One region of the Streptomyces sp. NPDC037126 genome, then DNA from elsewhere that is predicted to be linked to it. Evidence: riboswitches for the same ligand, from Rfam matches in the RefSeq annotation. Region 1 holds a riboswitch; the other holds the start of a gene.

Region 1 (3,390 bases):
TGAGGCCGCCCCCCTTGCGGAGGACGGCCCCGGGATCCGCGGGCGAACGGTGGGCGCTCAGGCCTCGACGGCCGGCAGCAGGCCGGTCACGGGGGCCGCGAGGTCGGTGATCTGGTGCAGCTCGCTCAGCCGGTTGAGCTCGCTGAGCTGGTTCAGCGAGCGCATCTGGTCGGAGACCTTGGGCAGCTGGGACCGCTCCTGCGCGGGAATGTCACTGGCGGCCAGCGAGTCGAGCACGGCCATGGGGTTGATCTGCCCGGTGTGCGGTGCGCTCGCGTCGGCCGCGTTCGCGAGTGGCGCGGCCAGGCCCGTGACCCCGGCGGCGAGGCCGAGGGCGGCGCCGATACGTCGTGTTGAGATCATGCCCTCAGCAACGGCGGCGGCCCCCGGCCGGACACGGGTGGCGGACCGCGCTCACCCGTGAGGCGGAGCGCAGCGCCTGCGCTTGCCGGGGCCGCCGGGCCGGAGGAGCCTCGAAGGTGGGACCCGGGCGGCCCGCTCCCCGCCGGGCCGCGGTCGCTGAAGGAGGTCACCATGGGCACCGCGACAGGCTCCGCCTTCGACACCGAGACACTGCGCCGTGGCATCGAGGGGAACACCGGGAACACACTGCTGTCCCTGTACGCCGACGACGCGGAGATTCGCATCATCGACCGCAACACCCAGCCGAGCCACCCCAAGATCCTGCACGGCCGCGGTGAGATAGCGGAGTTGCTGGACGACGTCTACAGCCGCGACATGACGCACAAGCTGGACCGGTGCGTGGTGCAGGGCGACCACGCCGCGTTCACCGAGACCTGCCAGTACGGCGACGGCACCCGTGTCCTCGCCGAGTCCATGATCACGTTGCGGGACGGGAAGATCGCCGAGCAGATCATGATCCAGGCATGGGACGAATAGGCAGACGGTTCGGCAGGGTCCAGGTCAGCTCCCGGCTGACCTGGACCCTCTCGGCCCGCGCGGCCCTGGGGCGGGCGCGGCCCCGGCGGCGGTCGCCGGTGTCCGCGGCAGGTCTGCAGCTGTCCGCCGCTCTCGTGCGGGCGGCGCTGAGGGCGGCGCCCCGCCGGACGCGTCCTCCGCTGCCGCACGCGCACCGGACGCGGCACGCGCGGCCGCGATGAGGTGCCCGTAGTCACCGGTCGCGCTCAAGTCGCCCGCGCCTCGGGGGAATTGACCGGTGGCGAAGCCGGCGGACGCCGGGGACGCGGGGCTCGGTTACCCTGTACGCGGGCCGTGACTGGCGCTGAGGTGGAGTACCACCGGGGAGCGGCCCGTGGTGGCTGCCGCGCGCCTGGGCGAGGTGAAACGATCCAGCTCAGGAGTGTGCAGCATGACCCAGGCCCGTCTCATGGACGGAACCGCCCTCGCCCGCCGCATCGTCGAGGAGACCGCCGAGAAGGCCGCGGGCCTGACCGCGCGTACCGGCGTCGCGCCGTGTCTGGCGACCGTGCTGGTCGGCGAGGACCTCGCGTCCGTGACCTATGTCCGCATGAAACAGAACCGCTGCCGCAAGGCCGGCATCGCCTCCCGGCACGTGGCACTGCCGGCCGACACGACGACCGCCGAACTCGTCGGCACCCTGCGGGAGTTGTCGGCGGACCCGACCGTGCACGGCATCCTGCTCCAGCACCCGGTGGGCGACCACGTCGACGAGCGGGCCGCGTTCGAGGCGATCGCGCCGGAGAAGGACGTCGACGGGGTCACCTTCGCCTCGTTCGCGACCATGAGCTTCGGGCTGCCGGGCTTCGTCTCCTGCACGCCGGGCGGCATCCTGCGGCTGCTGGACGCGTACGGCGTCGACCCGGCCGGGAAGCGTGCCGTGGTCGTGGGCCGCAGCGCGATCCTCGGCAAGCCGGTGGGCATGCTGCTCCTGGCCCGGGACGCGACGGTGACGTACTGCCACTCGCGCACCCGCGACCTGTCCGCGGCGGTGCGCGAGGCCGACATCGTGGTCGCCGCCGTGGGCCGGCCGCGGCTGATCCGCGGGCAGGACGTCAAGCCCGGCGCGGTCGTCGTCGACGCCGGCTACAACGCGGGGAACGTGGGCGACGTCGACTTCGACTCGGCCGTGGAGCGGGCCTCGCTGATCACGCCGGTGCCGGGCGGTGTCGGACCGATGACGATCGCCACGCTGCTGGAGCAGACCGTCGACGCCGCCGCCCGGCAGCTCGGGGTGTGATCAGCGCATCCAGGCGCTGTAGCCCATCACGTCCCCGGCCCGCACGCCGTACTCGGGGTCGTCCCGGGTGAAGGTGGCCTCCATGCCGAGGACGGCGCCGGTACGCGGTTCCAGGATCAGCATGCGCCGGACGCCGCCGGCGTCGTACACGTACGCCTGGCCGGCGCGGCCGAGCCGGTCGGTCACCTGCCCGGCCGGCCGCAGCCCCGGGGCCTTCGCGAACAGCCGGACGACGGCCGCCGACTCGCGGGCGCCGAGGGTCCAGTGGTCCAGCAGCTCCCCGACGCCGTCGAGGAGTTCGACCGTGCTGAGCGGGGACTTGCCGGGGTGGATCCCGGGGCGGACGACCTCGGTGAGGTAGGCGGCGAGAGCCTCGGCCGTGCGCGGCGGTGCCGCCTGGGGCGGGGCGTCGCTCCAGCTCGGCGGGAAGGTGGTCCGGCTGATGACATGGCCGTCCGCCACCTGGTGCGGTGGTCCGTCGCCCTCGTCGGTGAGTACCGGGCGGCCCGGTGTGCGGGGGTCGGTCGCGACGACGAGTTCGGTGTGGGAGGCGTCCGCCCGCCAGCGCACCACGCGTTCCTCCGGGAGGGTCACCGGCGGCTTGTCGTCGCTCATGCCGAGGCTCCATGACTGCACGTGGGTGCCCTTGCGCAGGCCCGGTGAGCCGTCCGCCGCGGCCGCGTCGGCGAGGGCGGCCATCGTCGTCAGGGGCACGGGCGTGGAGTGCACGTGGACGGTCAGCGGCCGGGGCGCGGCGACGGCCCGCGGGGTGCCCGTGCCGCCGAGCACGGCGTCGAGGGTGAGCGCGAGGACGGCGGCGCCGGCGGCGAGGCCCCAGGCCAGCCGGGTGCGCGGGGTACGGCCCGGGAGCTCCGGGAGCAGCCGGAACCCGCGCCGTGGGCGGTCGTCGCGCAGCAGCTGCCGGAGCCTGTCCTCGGCGCGCCGGTCCAGCGGTCCGTCGCCGAAGCCGGGGCTGTCGGCGGGCACCGGGTCGGCGCTCCGCAGGAGTTCGAGTTCGTCGGCCATGTCAGTGGTCCTTGCAGAGGCGCGCCTCGGCGCGGTCGGGCGCCGGGGCGGGATGCGGTGCGGGCCCGGGCGCCGGCGCGGGACGCATCCGGTCGATCTCGGCCCTGAGGCGGCCGCGCGCCCGGTGCAGGCGCATCGCCGCGGCCCGGCTGCCGCAGCCCACCGCGACCGCGATCTCGTCGACC
Region 2 (3,390 bases), on a different contig from region 1:
GCCCTGCTGGCCGTCCTCTGGGAGCTGTACCCGGGCCACCCCAACCTGCTCCCCACCTACCTCGACGGCCCCCGCGAGCTGGCCCTCGACGGGGGCTACGTCGCCAAGCCCCTGCTCGGCCGCGAGGGCGAGGGCGTCACCGTGCACGAGCCCGGGGCCCCGGCCGCACCCCGCGACGAGCCCTGCTGCTACCAGCGGCTCGCCCCGCTGCCCGCCTTCGACGGCAACCACGCGGTCCTCGGCGCCTGGGTCGTCCGGGGAGAGCCGGCCGGCCTCGGCATCCGCGAGTCCTCGGGCCTGATCACCGACGAGTACGCCCGCTTCCTGCCCCACGTCATCCTCTAGGGCCTGTCTGACGATTCCCGTCTGCCGCGCGACGCCATGCACGCACGCTCGCGCGTCGGCCCCGGACCCGAGTACGTCCGGTACGAGGGCCTGGGGCCGGCACGCCGAGAGCACGCACCTGACGCCGCGCGGCCGCCCTTCGGGCGACGACGCGAACCGTCGGACAGGCCCTAGACCCCGAGGACCGCCCGCAGTTGGGCGAGGCCCCAGTCCAGGTCCTCCTCCGAGACGACCAGCGGCGGCGCGATCCGGAGGGTGGCGTCGTGGGTGTCCTTCACCAGCACGCCCCGGTCCATCAGCCGCTCGGACACCTCCCGCCCGGTGCCGACCCCCGGGGCGACGTCCACCCCGGCCCACAGCCCGCGCCCCCGCACCGCCGTCACCGCGCCCGTGCCGAGCAGCGCGCGCAGCTCGCCGTGCAGCCGCGCGCCCAGCTCCGCCGCCCGCGCCTGGAACTCGCCCGTCCGCAGCAGCGCCAGCACCTCCAGCGCGACGGCGCAGGCCAGCGGGTTCCCGCCGAACGTCGACCCGTGCTCGCCCGGCCGGAACACCCCGAGCACCTCCGCGCTCGACACCACCGCCGACACCGGCACGATCCCGCCGCCCAGCGCCTTGCCCAGCACGTACATGTCCGGCACCACCCCCTCGTGCTCGCACGCGAAGGTCCGCCCGGTCCGCCCGAGCCCCGACTGGATCTCGTCGGCGACGAAGAGCACGTTCCGCTCGCGCGTCAGCTCCCGCACCCCCGCCAGATAGCCGGCCGGCGGCACGATCACCCCCGACTCGCCCTGGACCGGCTCCAGCAGCACCGCGACGGTGTTCTCCGTCATCGCCCCCCGCATCGCCGTCAGGTCCCCGTACGGCACGATCTCGAAGCCGGGCGTGTACGGCCCGAAGTCCGCGCGGGTGGCGGGGTCGGTGGAGAAGCTGACGATCGTGGTCGTACGCCCGTGGAAGTTGCCGCCCGCGACCACGATCTTCGCCATCTCCGAGGGCACCCCCTTCACCCGGTAGCCCCACTTCCGCGCCGTCTTCACCGCGCTCTCCACCGCCTCCGCGCCGGTGTTCACCGGCAGCACCATCTCCATCCCGCACAGCTGCGCCAGCTCGGTGCAGAACGCCGCGAACCGGTCGTGGTGGAAGGCCCGGGAGGTCAGCGTGACCCGCTCCAGCTGGGCCTTGGCCGCCTCGATCAGCCGCCGGTTGCGGTGCCCGAAGTTCAGCGCCGAGTAGCCGGCCAGCAGATCCAGATAGCGGCGTCCCGCCACATCGGTCATCCACGCGCCCTCGGCCGAGGCCACGACGACCGGCAGCGGACGGTAGGTCGGCGCGCTGTGCGCCTGTGCGGCGGCGATGAGCCTGTCGGCGGTGGTCACGGCCTCTCCCGGATGCGACGGGGACACGACGGTGAACCCCTTCCTACCGCCGCTCGCATGGTGGACGCGGGATCTCCCCCGACCGGCGTGGCCGGTAGGCTGATCAGCGGGCCGTGACTGGCGCGCTGGGATGGGACGGACCATCGGGGAGCGGCCCCTAGCGGGAAAAAAGTGCCGTGCGCCTGGGCCGAACGTGAACGTTGTACGCACGCCGTCCGGAGGTCCCCATGCCAGAGCAGCAGCCCCTCTCCACCGAGTCCGCGGCCTTTCGCGCCGCCCTCGACGTCGTACGCGCCGTCGAGCCGCGCGTCGCCGACGCCATCGGCCAGGAGGTCGCCGACCAGCGCGAGATGCTCAAGCTGATCGCCTCGGAGAACTACGCCTCGCCGGCCACGCTCCTCGCGATGGGCAACTGGTTCAGCGACAAGTACGCCGAGGGCACCGTCGGCCGCCGCTTCTACGCCGGCTGCCGCAACGTCGACACCGTGGAGTCCCTCGCCGCCGAGCACGCCCGCGAGCTCTTCGGCGCCCGGCACGCCTACGTCCAGCCGCACTCCGGCATCGACGCCAACCTCGTCGCCTTCTGGGCCGTCCTCGCCGACCGGGTCGAGGCGCCCTTCCTGGAGAAGACCGGGGCCCGCCAGGTCAACGACCTCTCCGAGGCCGACTGGGCCGAGCTGCGCCAGGCCTTCGGCAACCAGCGCATGCTGGGCATGTCGCTGGACGCCGGCGGCCACCTCACCCACGGCTTCCGCCCGAACATCTCCGGCAAGATGTTCGACCAGCGCTCCTACGGCACCGACCCGGCGACCGGCCTCATCGACTACGAGGCGCTGCGCGCCCAGGCCCGCGAGTTCAAGCCGCTGATCGTCGTCGCGGGCTACTCGGCGTACCCCCGTCTGGTGAACTTCCGGATCATGCGCGAGATCGCCGACGAGGTCGGCGCGACGCTCATGGTGGACATGGCGCACTTCGCGGGCCTCGTCGCCGGCAAGGTCCTCACCGGCGACTTCGACCCGGTCCCGCACGCCCAGATCGTCACCACCACCACCCACAAGTCGCTGCGCGGCCCGCGCGGCGGCATGGTCCTGTGCGACGACTCCCTCAAGGACCAGGTGGACCGCGGCTGCCCGATGGTCCTCGGCGGTCCGCTGCCGCACGTCATGGCCGCCAAGGCGGTCGCCCTGGCCGAGGCCCGGCAGCCCTCCTTCCAGGACTACGCCCAGCGCATCGTCGACAACTCCCGCGCGCTCGCCGAGGGCCTGATGCGCCGCGGCGCCACGCTGGTGACCGGCGGCACCGACAACCACCTCAACCTGATCGACGTCGCCACGTCCTACGGCCTCACCGGCCGCCAGGCCGAGGCCGCCCTGCTCGACTCGGGCATCGTCACCAACCGCAACGCCATCCCGGCCGACCCCAACGGCGCCTGGTACACCTCCGGCATCCGCGTCGGCACCCCCGCGCTGACCACCCGGGGCCTCGGCACGGCGGAGATGGACGAGGTGGCGGGCCTGATCGACCGGGTCCTGACGACCACCGAGGCGGGCACCACCAAGTCGGGCGCCCCCAGCAAGGCGTCCCACGTCCTGGACCAGAAGGTCTCCGAGGAGATCGCCCAGCGCGCGACGGACCTGGTGTCGGGCTTCCCGCTGTACCCCGAGGTCGA

The links. Region 1 has a riboswitch for ZMP and ZTP ahead of ACZ7FF_RS11515 (bifunctional 5,10-methylenetetrahydrofolate dehydrogenase/5,10-methenyltetrahydrofolate cyclohydrolase). Riboswitches for the same ligand answer to the same signal wherever they lie in the genome.
Region 2: another riboswitch for ZMP and ZTP. It lies ahead of ACZ7FF_RS14555 (glycine hydroxymethyltransferase); the one in region 1 lies ahead of ACZ7FF_RS11515 (bifunctional 5,10-methylenetetrahydrofolate dehydrogenase/5,10-methenyltetrahydrofolate cyclohydrolase).

What each region holds. Positions count from the first base shown of each region.
Region 1 covers NZ_JBVJTD010000004.1:630-4,019, reverse strand. Annotated here, with positions in the region: gene ACZ7FF_RS11530 (acyltransferase domain-containing protein) at 1-3, shown strand, start outside; gene ACZ7FF_RS11525 (hypothetical protein) at 58-363, opposite strand; gene ACZ7FF_RS11520 (nuclear transport factor 2 family protein) at 535-900, shown strand; ZMP/ZTP riboswitch at 1,224-1,304, shown strand; gene ACZ7FF_RS11515 (bifunctional 5,10-methylenetetrahydrofolate dehydrogenase/5,10-methenyltetrahydrofolate cyclohydrolase) at 1,331-2,179, shown strand; gene ACZ7FF_RS11510 (CU044_5270 family protein) at 2,180-3,205, opposite strand; gene ACZ7FF_RS11505 (RNA polymerase sigma factor) at 3,207-3,390, opposite strand, start outside.
Region 2 covers NZ_JBVJTD010000005.1:130,589-133,978, forward strand. Annotated here, with positions in the region: gene ACZ7FF_RS14545 (glutathionylspermidine synthase family protein) at 1-345, shown strand, start outside; gene rocD (ornithine--oxo-acid transaminase) at 516-1,721, opposite strand; ZMP/ZTP riboswitch at 1,825-1,916, shown strand; gene ACZ7FF_RS14555 (glycine hydroxymethyltransferase) at 1,949-3,390, shown strand, end outside.